DNA from 3 places in the Bacillus sp. AL-1R genome. Region 1 is predicted to be linked to each of the others. Evidence: riboswitches for the same ligand, from Rfam matches in the RefSeq annotation. Region 1 holds a riboswitch; each other region holds the start of a gene.
The links. A riboswitch is a leader RNA that binds a small molecule or an ion and turns the genes downstream of it on or off. The one in region 1 is predicted to bind thiamine pyrophosphate.

Region 1 (4,442 bases):
AACAATGCATTAGAACAATTTTTAAAAGTTTTAGATCAATATACACTAGATGATATCGTAAAGAACAATGCGATGCTTAAAGATTACTTTTCAAGTAAAGAATAAATTTTAAAACACAAAAACCAACAAAGATGTACTTTGTTGGTTTTCTTCATTTTATATGTTCTATAGACTTTTATAGTTTAATATACTTTACGTTTTCCAGTGGTTCTTGGAATAAAGATGAAGCTATTTTACGAAAAATCGTAGGATCCCCAGTTGTAAAAAATTCATGTGAAGTGATTTCAGAGTTAGATAAAATATTTTGTTGATCAAGTATTGCACTTACTTCTAAAGCTGTTTCATCGCCCGAACTGATCAGTTGGACGGATGGTCCCATCACTTTTTGAATGATTGGACCGAGTAATGGGTAATGCGTGCAACCAAGTATTAAAGTATCAATATTTGAATCGATAAGTGGTGCAAGGGTGTGTTTAACAATCTCAAATATTTCAGGTTTATTGTAATCCCCATTTTCAACAATTCCAGCAAACTCTGGGCATGCCAATCCTTCGATTAGTACTTTATCATTAATCCGCTTTAGTGCAGAATGATATGCTTTACTATTAATGGTAGCATTCGTTCCAATGACACCGATTCGATCATTTTGTGTTAATTTTATTGCTGCTCTGGCTCCTGGGCGGACAACACCAATGACTGGTATTTGAAGTTTCTCTCGCATTTCATTTAAGACTACTGATGTTGCTGTATTACAGGCGATGACTAACATTTTTATATCTTTCTCCATTAGAAAATTAGTCATTTCCCAAGTGAATTCTCTAATTTCTGTATATGGTCGTGATCCGTATGGACATCTTGCTGTATCGCCTAAGTATAAAATGTCCTCTTTAGGTAATTGTCTTATAATTTGTTTGGCAACTGTTAAGCCTCCAACACCTGAGTCAATGACCCCGATTGGTTTATTCAAAAAATCCCCTCATTTTACAAAAAATTTGTTGATGTAGTATATTCTTTATTCATTTAAGATTTTACTATAAGAAATGATATTTTTGTTTATCATTCTCTTTTAATAAATATTAAAATTTCATAGTTTCATTGCGCTTATTAACAGAGTATTAAAACATTTAAACACTAGTTAAAAATAATTCGTAAATACAATCATTATCTGTTATATTAATGAGGAAAGTTTATATATGAGAAAAATGTGGAGGGGCCAGTGTTGCTGGCTGAGATAGCATCCTTAAGATGTTGACTCTTAGAACCTGATCTGGGTGATGCCAGCGTAGGGAACAGTATCTCTTTTTAGATATGTTTTTTACAGCGCATTTACGTCCGGGTTCGTACCCGGACGTTTTCTTTTTTTATAAACAAAAACCAAAAGGGGATATAGATAATGAAAAAACTAGTAGTATTTTTAGTGGCTATTTGTTTAATGTTAACTGGATGTGCTCAAGACAAAACTGCCACTAATAAAAAGACAAAGCAATTAAAAAAGGTGACTGTCGTACTAGACTGGACGCCAAATACAAATCATACGGGGCTTTTTGTTGCTAAGGAAAAAGGTTACTTTAAGGAACAAGGGCTTGATGTAGATATTATCAGCCCGGGAGAAACAGGGGCAGATCAATTGGTGGCATCTGGTAAAGCGGATTTTGGCGTTTCTTATCAGGAGTCAATTACACAAGCGCGAGTTCAAAATGTACCAATTGTATCAATTGCAGCAATTATTCAACATAATACTTCTGGATTTGCATCACCAGTGAATAAAGAAATTAAGTCTCCAAAAGATTTCGTTGGAAAAACATATGGTGGATGGGGTTCACCTGTTGAAAAGGCAATTTTAAAATCGCTTATGGCAGAAGAAAATGCGAATGTTAATAAGTTGAATATTGTGAATATGGGTGATGCTGATTTCTTTACTGCAGTAAAAAGAGATATCGATTTTGCTTGGATTTATCAAGGATGGACAGGGATTGAAGCAGAACTTCGCGGTGAAAAATTAAACATGATCTATTTAACTGATTATAGTAAAAAACTTGATTACTATACGCCAGTTTTAGCTACTAACGAAAAAATGATTAGTAAAAACCCTAAAACAGTAAAAGCGTTTGTGGCTGCAGCATCAAAAGGATATAATTTTGCGATCGATAACCCTAAAGAAGCCGCTTCGATTTTAATAAAGGATAATCCAGATTTAGATAAAAAATTAGTGGAAAAAAGCCAAGAATGGTTAGCATCTAAATATAAAGATGATGCAGACCGATGGGGTGAGCAAAAGTTATCAGTTTGGAAAAACTATGCAGATTTCTTAGCTGAAAATAAATTGTTAGAAGGAAACTTTAAGCCAAAAGAAGCATTTACGAATGATTTCTTACCAGCGAAATAAGGAGGAGCAAAAATGCAAACTACTTTAATGAGTGTCCAAATTATACCGAAAACAAATAATATTGAGGATGTTATTCCAGCAGTGGATGAAGCAATTAAAATTATTGATGAGTCAGGTGTAAAATATCAAGTTCAACCATTGGAAACAACTATGGAAGGTGACTTGAATCAATTGTTAATGGTTGTTCAAAAAATGAATGAAAGAATGATTGAAATAGGTTGCCACAATGTTATTACTCAAATGAAAATACTTTATCAACCAAAAGGTATTACGATGGATGTGTTAACGGAGAAGTATCGTTAATGAAATCTAAACATATAAAAGGATGGCAACCAATTGTTGTCATCCTGCTTTTTTTAATTTGTTGGCAGCTAAGTATTAAAGTTTGGAAAATTGAATCTTGGTTATTGCCAGGACCAATCGCAATCTTTAAAGAAGGAATGAAATCAACTAGTTCATTACTTCCTCATATTTCTTCTACAATTCAATTAACGATTATTGGTTTGTTAATTGGTAGTTTATTAGGATTTTTAATAGCATTTCTATTGCATTTAATCCCAGGCGTTAGGGAAGCTTTTTACCCATTATTAATTCTTTCTCAAAATGTACCAATTATTGTATTGGCACCGCTATTAATTATTTGGTTTGGGTTTGGTGTATTACCTAAATTAATTATTATTTCTCTTGTTTGTTTTTTCCCAGTTACAGTTTCAGCATTGGATGGTTTTAGACAAACACCAAGTGAATTAATAAATTATATGAAAATGGCAGGGGCAACCAAATCACAAATTTTTTGGAAAGTTGAGTTGCCTTTTTCTTTACCTTCGATTTTTTCTGGCTTAAAGATTTCAGCGACATATAGTGTAATGGGGGCAGTTATTTCAGAATGGCTAGGAGCGAAATCTGGAATTGGAGTGTATATGACTTTAGCTTCATCTTCATTTAGAACAGATCGAGTATTTGTTTCAATTTTTATTATTATGTTTTTAAGTATGCTTTTCTTCTTCCTAATAGTCGTAATTGAACGAGTTACTGTTAAATGGAAAGTTAAAGGGGAGAATCGAAAATGACATTACAAGTGGAACAATTATCAAAAAGTTATAGTAGTCATCAAGTGTTAGATAATATTTCCCTTTATGTAAATGAGGGGGAATTTGTATCAATTTTAGGTCCATCTGGTAGTGGGAAGAGTACGTTGTTTCACCTTATAGGCGGTTTACTAAAACCCGATTCTGGTGAAGTTAAGCTAAATGGGTCAATCATAAATGGAGAACTTGGCCATATTAGTTTTATGCCACAGGATCATTCATTACTACCTTGGAGAACAGTCTTAAAAAATATTGTTTTATCACAAGAGTTAAAACATAAACCCGATGAAAAATTAGCAAGAGACTGGCTTAAAAGAACTGGTTTAGAAAACTATGAGAATGCTTACCCGCATGAATTATCTGGTGGTATGAAACAAAGAGTTTCATTTTTAAGGTCATTACTAGCACCGCAGTCGTTTATGTGCATGGATGAGCCATTTTCGGCATTAGATGAATTTACTAGACTAGACATGCAACAATGGCTCATATCAATTTGGGAAGAGCAACGAAGATCAATTTTATTAGTTACGCATAATATTGATGAAGCGTTGTTAATGTCTGATCGAATCTATATATTTTCTGATAAACCCGCCAAAATAAAAGAAGAAATTATTGTGCCATTTCCAAGGCCACGCAAAAAAGAATTATTACTAAGTGACGAATTTACGGAATATAAAAGAAAAATCTATTTGGCTTTAGAGAAGGAGTAATACGATGAAAATGATAGATGCTCATATTCATTTAGATTCTTATGATACTAGTCAAAGAGAAGAAATATTATCTAATTTAGAAAGACATGAAATCGAAGCAATTATTTCTGTTTCAATGGATTTAAAATCTAGTAAAGAAAATTTAGCGTTAAAAAAACAAAATAATCGTGTACATCCAGCATTTGGATTTCATCCTGAACAACGAATTCCTTCTGATGAGGAAGTTGATAAATTAATTGAATGGATTATGATTCATAA
Region 2 (4,442 bases), 580 kb from region 1:
GAATATTGCGTAAAGCTTTGTTACGTTTTGACATTCTACATCCTCCTCTAAACTGTTAATTGGTGTTGCTTTAAAATATGCTGAAGTAAATGAGTGCATCCTTCTGTAATGATCTCATATACTTCATTAAAATTACCCGTATAATATGGATCAGGCACTTCCTTCCACATTGATGCTGGAACATAATCTGAAAGTAGTGAAATCTCTCCTATACAATTATTTCTTGCTAAATTCATTAAATCCTCTTTATTCTGTGCATCCATAGCGACAATATAACTAAAATATTTAAAGTCATTTTCTGTCACTTTTCGAGCTTTCATACCTTCGAAGTTTATACCTTTTTCACTTAATAAACCTTGTGTTCCCTTATGCGGAGGATGGCCAATATGCCAATCTCCAGTACCAGCTGAGTCTATCATAAATTGTTTATCTAACCCTTTTTCTGTCACTAAATGACGAAAAACAGCCTCAGCCATTGGCGATCGACAAATGTTACCTAAACAGACAAATAATACTTGAATCATCTCAATGTCTCCTTCAAATTATTTACACTTTATGCCAAAATTTAGCTGTTTCTTTTGTATTATTCTACACGGTATATTTTAAAATGAAAAGCAAGCCATTGTGAATAATTTATGGCTAGTATAAATAAGATAAGAGTTATCATGCTTATTTTTTACAGAATAGCTATGATTACACTCATTTTTTTAAAATAATTTCATTGATTATCTAAAAAAAACTTTGTAAGGTATGAACCGATACTTTCACAAATTCCATTAAATTTGATCAACATTTTTAATTTTTACAGATAAATTAATTGTATTTTTAAATGACCTTGACTATATTTAGTAAAGACAACTAAATGTAAGTTAAACCACAAGGGGAGCCATTTGGCTGAGAGTGAATAGATTAAGCTATTCTTACCCTCTGAACCTGTTAGTTAGTACTAACGTAGGGATGTGGCACGATGAAAAGCAATGCCGGGATCATCATGCTACCCAGTATTGCTTTTTTTATTTATTCCTACTAAAATCTCCCTAAATTTGAAATGTGGAAGTGGCACGCCTCATACCTCGATTCCACAAAGGGCAAGGCGCACGAACTAGGCATGACAAATGTATGCGACTAGTCGCTAACTTCATTATTTTCAAAGTGTTTCACTACATAGGTTGTCCACTAGATAAAGGGGGAAATAGAGATGAAGACATCAAAGATTCAATTAATGGCGGAAATAGCAATGTGTGCAGCACTAGCAATCGTTTTTGATTTCTTACCATTGTTTACTGCACCTCAAGGTGGCTCTGTATCATTATCAATGATTCCAGTTTTTCTAATTGCTTTTCGTTGGGGATTTAAAGAAGGATTAATTACTGGTCTATTATTAGCAGCACTACAAATCGTTACAAAGCTATATTTCGTTCATCCAATTCAAGTATTTTTAGACTATATTGTCGCATTTACAAGTCTCGGATTAGCTGGTCTTGTTTATAAACAAATAAAAAATAGCTTAACAAATGGCAATAAAAAAAGAGCAGCAGCCTATATAATTTTAGGAACTTTTATCGGCTCACTTGCTCGATTCATCTGCCACTTTATTGCTGGGATCGTTTTCTACGGTTCATACGCACCAAAAGGTACACCAGTTTCACTTTATTCATTAGTATATAATGCTTGGTACATGGTTCCTTCATTTATTATTAGTGCAGTTCTATTAATCATTTTACTTTCTTCTGCGCCAGTTCTTGTTCATGTTAAAAAGAACCGTAATCAAGCAGCATAAGTATAGAAACCTTTACAAATAAATTAAAAAGGAACAGAATCCCCCATCAATTATTCAGCTTGATAGGGGGTTAACTTTTCCTTTTACTTCAAATTATTTCATGATTTTAAAGTGGTGTATCTGCTAAAGTCCACGTTAAAGTCGTCTTATATTTAGCTCCTACTTCTTTATAGGCCCCTCCTGGCACGAAAAGAGTAACATTTGATGAATTCAGACCATATGAAATCGTCCATGTTCCGAATCCCTTTCCCTCATCTGCAAAAGCTACATCCTGTGCACCTCCACCTGGAACCAATGTTACTGTTTTGGCTACTGGTTTATACTGCTCGTCAGTCGTTGAGTTTAAAATAGGATCAGTTAATTTTAATACGGCACCAGATAGCTCATTATTTCCACTCTTAAATTGTTCATTTTGTTGTACGGATAATTTCCACCCTGTTTTTGCTCTTCGGTGGTCTGTTACTTGAATGAAATTTGGTACTTGAATGACTGAACCATCGGAAGTTTGTTTTACTTGATCTAATTGAGCAGTATAAACTTCATTACTACCTGAAATTTCATGTTCACCAAAGTTAAAATTTGAGACATAATCAATACTTAATGAACTCTTTGTTCCTGGTTCATGAGGATTATTTGGATCAGTTGGGTTTACTGGCTCGACTGGATTTGTTGGGTTTGTTGGATCAACTGGATTTTTTGTTTCTGCTGTTACGGTAGCAAATGTTTCTGTACTAGTATTCCCTGCAATATCGGTTGCAGTTGCCCTCACTACATCTCCCTCATACAACGTCCGTGGCGGTATAGATACCGAATACGAACCATCTGTTTCAGTGATTGTCGTTAGAATTGATTGATCTGGTAAAATGATCCTTACTGTACTACTTGCCTCTGCTGTTCCCGTTATACTTGTACTTATATCTGTAATGGAATTAATAACTGGCGGTAAAATCGTTTTGTCTACTGTAAAGTGTCGAATTGTTTGATTACCTGCTAGATCCGTGATGACTAATGTATGTTCACCATCATCAGGATTGATCGTACCAGAAGTAATGGTAGTCCCATTTAATTTTGCTGTATCAATACCGCTTAGCGCATCACTAAATGTAATATTTGTTGCTGTATTACTATTATATAATTGCCCGTTTGCATAGTTAGTAATAGGAGGTTCTTTATCAATTTTGACAGTAATTTTAGCTCCAGGATCAGTTTCCGGATTACTTTGGTTTCCAGAATCATCTTTTACTCTAATTTGAATATTTGTCGTACCTTGGGTTGAAACTGTATAATCAACGCCTGTTGAGGTTGCATTACTTAATCCATCTTTATTCCATGTAGCACCATTATTTGTAGAAACCTCGTACGATGTCGGATCAACCCCATAATCATCAGTTGCTGTGAAGTGAATTGTCGTGTTTTTATTGGTCCATGATGTACCACCTGTGTAATCTTCTGGTATGGTAATAATAGCATCCGTTATTTTTGGTGCTTGAGCATCGATCAATGTGACTGAAACAGGAAAAACCTGAAAGATTTGATATCCACTACCATCAATAGCTTCATGTCCACCGTCTTCAAAAAGAATTCTAAAATTTACTGTTGTTCCAATAGCGGTGAAAGTATACGTTATATTCTCAGGATCTGTGTAGTCTTTCCATTCATTTACTGGCGAAGGAAGAGTATCACTTAATAACCAGCTATACCTAGGTTTGGTATACTTATGTTCAATAAGGTTAAAAGAAAACTTTAAGGTATAAGTTTGCCCTGGAATTGTATTAATCGTTTGCTTCATACCTACAAACTCTTGAGAATCTACAGTGTTGAAAACTTTTAATAAAATCCCTCCAATACCTGAAATAGGTCTAACATAACTTTGTGGATCAACTTCACCAAACACCTTATACCAACCTCCACTTTGCCCTTCAAAATTAGGGCTATAAGGACCTAGTTCTTGGCCTCTATTTAAATACGACACAAATGTCCAATTTGGAAAAGTAGTTGTTTGACTATCAAAATTAAATGTAGAGTTTTGAAATAAGTTTGGAAAGGTTGCTGCTTCTGTAGTAGTAGGTTTAAGTAATCCCTTAACTCCAAGTTCATTCGGCTTTGTCACACTCATTATGATGACAAAAATAGAAGCTAAAACAATTGCTTTAAAAAGACGTTTTCTTTTTTTCACCATTTTGTTTCCCCATTTCAAAATTAATTTTTCTTTACTGTTTCTCTATATTCTTTAAACGTCTAATTAAGATAAACGTAAAAATGACTAGTAAAAGGAATAAAATACCGCCGATTACGTACCACATTTTACTATCCTTGTTCAGATCTAAAGTATTTAGTTCTTCTGCTGAATTGCTCTTAACGGTATATATTCTTGTCCATTTCCATGATTGCTCACCATCTGAGACGTTTATTTCTATACGGTAATTACCAGGCTCAATCGCTTGGTCATCCCAATCTATTGCATAATCAAAATTTGAATTCGGTGCCATTCTTAGATTTTCTTTCATTGTTTCATGAAGGATTTTTTCACCATGTTCTGTATATACTTTCGCATCTACGCTCAAATTTTTTAACATAGCTGGCTTTATATTTTGTAAATTTGCTGTCACTACATTTCGTGCATTGATTTGTGCTGGTTTCACTTCATTTAATTTCAAATCTG
Region 3 (4,442 bases), 1.8 Mb from region 1:
GAATTAATTTTCCAGTTGCTGGTGCAAGTAAAACACCATTTCTAAAATGGCCGGTCGCAAATAAGATTTGATCATCCTCTGGATGAGTTCCTATAAAGGGATGATAGTCGAGCGTTCGCGGTCGTAATCCTGCCCAGAAAGAATCAATTTTCATCTCTTCAATTTCGGGAAGCATTTTTTTAGCGTTTTGTATTAATGACTCAATCCCTTTTAAGCTAGGGTTCTCATTCCATTCGTTATCCACCATCGTAGCTCCGATCACAAGGCGACCGTCATTTCTTGGAACAATATAATTTTGTTCATGGAAAAGAGTGTGTTTTAAAGCAACTTTTTCACTTCTGACCGAGATACATTCACCTTTAACGGGAATAATTTCGTGATGTAATCCAAGCTGTTGAAACAATGAATTACTCCAAACGCCGCTTGCAATTACAATCGTTTCTGCTTCAAAATTGCCATTTGTTGTTTTAATTAAATAATGTGAATCGTTTTTTTGAATCTGAAACACATGTGTATATTCAAAAATAGATGCACCTAACATTTGAGCACCTTTGCAAAACGCGTTACAGACAGAAACAGGTAATACATTTACATCGTCTTCAATATAAGCTGCTCCAATTATGCTAGGATGGACTCCAGGTATCTGTTTTTTTAACTCCTCCTGGTTATACCAAAGCGCTGAAGTTTGAGTGAGTAGCGGAGTTAATTGTTTTTTTTCTAAATCTGTATAAGCTAGTTTGAAAATGCCACCATTTTTAAGTTCAATATCAATTCCACAAAGTTCTTTTAATTCTTCTCTAAGGTGAAAATAAGTTAATTGACTGTTTCTAGCAAATGAAAAAAATGACTCAGATTGATCCCACTCGGAATGGGCACCAAGCATTCCAGCAGCAGCTTTAGTTGTTTTCTGTCCAACTTGCTGACCTTCAAGAACTGCGACATTTATGTTTTCTTTTGCTAGATAATAAGCTATTGAACAACCTATTATTCCACCACCAATTACAGCAACATCAAATTTCTTGTTCATAAGCAAATTTGCACCTTTCAAAATATTGCAGCGCAGCTTCTAGAGGATTTCGGGCAGAAAATATGCCAGACATTACAGCTATACCATCTATATCGTTCTCTTTTAGAACTTGGATATGTTCAGGTAATATTCCTCCGACTGCATAGATCGGTATCGTTAACGTTTTTTTCATTTCAGGAATTAGTTCAATCCCGTTTGGTGTTAATCCATTTTTACACTTAGTTTCAAAGCAATGACCGTACATAATATAGTCAGCTTGATCATTTTCTGCCTGTATTGCTTCAGTTAGTGTATGGACTGATTTTCCTACTCGTAAATTAGGAAAATATTCTTTTACATCAACAAGAGGAAGACCATGTCCTGGTAAGTGAATATTTGATAGATTAGAGAAAATAGCGATATCTAAACGATCATTTAAAACAATTTTTTTCATATCTACTTTGTTTAATTTTAGTAGATTTAAGAGTGATAGTAGCTCGATTGCTGTTTTGGACTTTTCGCGAATTTGTACATAGTCGACTGCATCGATTATTTGAATTATTTTTGTAGCAAGTACTTCGACTGAGTGCTGATCATCTGTAATTGCAATAAGTTCCATGTCCCAGCCTCTTTCATTTTCAAGATTTTTTCAAACAAAAAAACCACTTTCCTAAAAAAAAGAAAGTGGTTACATTACACGCGAAGAAAAATATAAAATGCGCCACTTTCCTACGCAGGTACTAGCCTGTTCAGGTTTTGAGGGTTTAAAAGTAACTACTTTATTCTCAGCCCTTATCAAGGGATCCCCTAGTGATGAATATGTATGAAAATTAATTTTAGCATAGCATATAAAAAATAATATTCAATACTAAATTTTTTTACTAGTCCATTTTTTTACTAGAAATATGGCTTGAAGTGTAGTGAATTCAAGTGTTTTTGAGAGTATAAAAAAACCATAATTTTTTTATTTTGGGATTTCTGTAAAAATTTAGGGAAATAAAAACATTTACATTTTAAATTTGCGGGTTTATATTTAGTTTGAACAATTTAATCGATTGACTAGGGGTGTCCAATTATTTGGGCTGAGAGAGAAACGTTATTAAGTTTCTTAACCCTCAGGACCTGATCTGGTTCATACCAGCGTGGGGAAGTTAGAAATTTTTCATTAATGATTATCTAATTGTTAATGTAGTTTTGCTAACACTTAGCCGGGTCTTTAAAATAAGACGCCGGCTTTTTTCATGCTTTGAATGGATTGGATTTCGTCCTTTTTAATCAAATTATAAAGGGGAATGAAATCAAATGAACAATTCTGTAAATGAAATGAATTTTTCTATCATGTCTAGTTTTTCAGGGAGTAAGAAAGTGTATGTTGAAGGATCTAGACCTGACATTAAGGTGCCAATGCGTGAGATTCAATTAAGCCCAACAACTGGCACTTTTGGCGAAGAAGAAAATGCTCCAGTTAGAGTATACGACACAAGTGGACCTTACACAGATTCAGCTAGCTCAGTTGATATTCGAAAAGGACTTAAGGCGATTAGACAAAACTGGGTAATCGAACGAAATGATGTTGAAGAGTATGAAGGGCGTGAAATAAAGCCTGAAGATAATGGATATCGAAAAGAGACAGATCAACAAAATGTTGAAGTATTTAAAGGGTTAAAAAGAAAACCGTTACGTGCAAAGGATAATCAAAATATTACTCAAATGCATTATGCTCGTAAAGGGATTATTACACCTGAGATGGAATTTATTGCGATTCGAGAAAATGTTTCTGCTGAATTTGTTCGTGATGAGGTTGCAAAAGGAAGAGCTGTCATTCCATCGAATATTAATCACCCTGAAAGTGAGCCAATGATCATCGGTCGTAATTTTCATGTGAAAATAAACGCCAATATAGGTAATTCAGCTGTCACGTCTTCGATTGAAGAAGAAGTAGAAAAAATGACATGGGCTACTCGTTGGGGAGCAGATACGATGATGGATCTTTCAACTGGGAAGAATATTCATACAACACGTGAATGGATCATCCGTAACTCACCAGTACCAGTAGGCACAGTTCCGATTTATCAAGCACTAGAAAAAGTTAATGGAATTGCTGAAGATTTAAGTTGGGAAGTGTTTCGAGATACTCTAATCGAGCAAGCGGAACAAGGGGTAGACTATTTTACGATTCACGCGGGTGTATTATTACGCTATATTCCATTAACAGCAAAACGAGTAACAGGAATTGTATCTCGTGGTGGTTCTATTATGGCTCAGTGGTGTTTAGCTCACCATAAAGAGAACTTTTTATATACTCATTTTGAAGAAATTTGTGAAATTATGAAGCGTTATGACGTAACATTCTCTTTAGGAGATGGTCTGAGACCAGGTTCAATCGCCGATGCAAATGACGAAGCACAGTTTTCCGAGTTAGAAACATTAGGCGAGTTAACAAAAATTGCATGGAAACACGATGTTCAAGTTATGATTGAAGGACCAGGACATGTACCAATGCACTTAATTAAAGAGAATATGGATAAACAATTAGAAATTTGTCAGGAAGCACCATTTTATACATTAGGACCGTTAACGACTGATATTGCTCCTGGCTACGATCACATTACATCAGCAATCGGTGCAGCAATGATTGGTTGGTTTGGTACTGCGATGCTTTGTTATGTAACTCCGAAAGAGCATTTAGGTCTTCCAAATAAAGAAGATGTAAGAGTAGGTGTTATTACATACAAAATAGCGGCGCATGCAGCTGACTTAGCAAAAGGACATCCCGGTGCACAAAAAAGAGATGATGCACTTTCAAAAGCAAGATTTGAATTTAGATGGCGTGATCAGTTTAATCTTTCTCTTGATCCTGAAAGAGCAGTTGAATACCACGATGAAACATTGCCTGCTGAAGGGGCTAAAACAGCACATTTTTGTTCAATGTGTGGTCCAAAATTCTGTAGTATGAGAATCTCACAAGATATTCGAGACATAGTAAAACAAGAAGAACTTCAGAATGATTCAACCATTGAAGAAGGAATGAAAGAAAAAGCACTTGAATTTAGAAAACAAGGCGGAGAAATCTATCAATAAGGGTGTGAGCCTTATATGAATAGGGTAGAAGAAATCATAAACGAAATAAAGAATCTAGAAAGAAATATGAATCAATTAAAAAGTGAACTGCACACAATTCAAAAAAATTGTGTGCATGATTTCCAGAAAAAAGATACGATACAAGAATGCCTTAAATGCAATCTAATCGAAAGCTTAAGTTGGTAATATGGAGTAACAAAGCAAAAACAAACCTCATTAATAAAGAGGTTTGTTTTTTACTCAAGAATTAATGTTCTGACAAACTATTGATTGAAACTTCTTCTTCTCGATCTGGTTGACCTAGCGGATAGATTCTGGCAGTTTCATTTGTCTCATCAACATGTTGAATGTAAAT

Region 2: another riboswitch for thiamine pyrophosphate. It lies ahead of thiT (energy-coupled thiamine transporter ThiT); the one in region 1 lies ahead of ACSBO6_RS16400 (ABC transporter substrate-binding protein).
Region 3: another riboswitch for thiamine pyrophosphate. It lies ahead of ACSBO6_RS03375 (thiamine phosphate synthase); the one in region 1 lies ahead of ACSBO6_RS16400 (ABC transporter substrate-binding protein).

What each region holds. Positions count from the first base shown of each region.
Region 1 is NZ_CP197469.1:3,410,263-3,414,704, reverse strand. Features, by position in the region: gene ACSBO6_RS16410 (RrF2 family transcriptional regulator) at 1-105, shown strand, start outside; gene racE (glutamate racemase) at 176-967, opposite strand; TPP riboswitch at 1,197-1,306, shown strand; gene ACSBO6_RS16400 (ABC transporter substrate-binding protein) at 1,394-2,386, shown strand; gene ACSBO6_RS16395 (thiamine-binding protein) at 2,399-2,689, shown strand; gene ACSBO6_RS16390 (ABC transporter permease) at 2,689-3,456, shown strand; gene ACSBO6_RS16385 (ABC transporter ATP-binding protein) at 3,453-4,184, shown strand; gene ACSBO6_RS16380 (TatD family hydrolase) at 4,189-4,442, shown strand, end outside.
Region 2 is NZ_CP197469.1:3,993,832-3,998,273, forward strand. Features, by position in the region: gene ACSBO6_RS19095 (hypothetical protein) at 1-34, opposite strand, end outside; gene ACSBO6_RS19100 (low molecular weight protein-tyrosine-phosphatase) at 48-524, opposite strand; TPP riboswitch at 870-975, shown strand; gene thiT (energy-coupled thiamine transporter ThiT) at 1,199-1,780, shown strand; gene ACSBO6_RS19110 (WxL domain-containing protein) at 1,887-3,959, opposite strand; gene ACSBO6_RS19115 (WxLIP family cell surface protein) at 3,991-4,442, opposite strand, start outside.
Region 3 is NZ_CP197469.1:710,156-714,597, forward strand. Features, by position in the region: gene thiO (glycine oxidase ThiO) at 1-1,027, opposite strand, end outside; gene ACSBO6_RS03375 (thiamine phosphate synthase) at 1,011-1,625, opposite strand; TPP riboswitch at 1,716-1,825, opposite strand; TPP riboswitch at 2,058-2,172, shown strand; gene thiC (phosphomethylpyrimidine synthase ThiC) at 2,309-4,087, shown strand; gene ACSBO6_RS03385 (small acid-soluble spore protein H) at 4,335-4,442, opposite strand, start outside.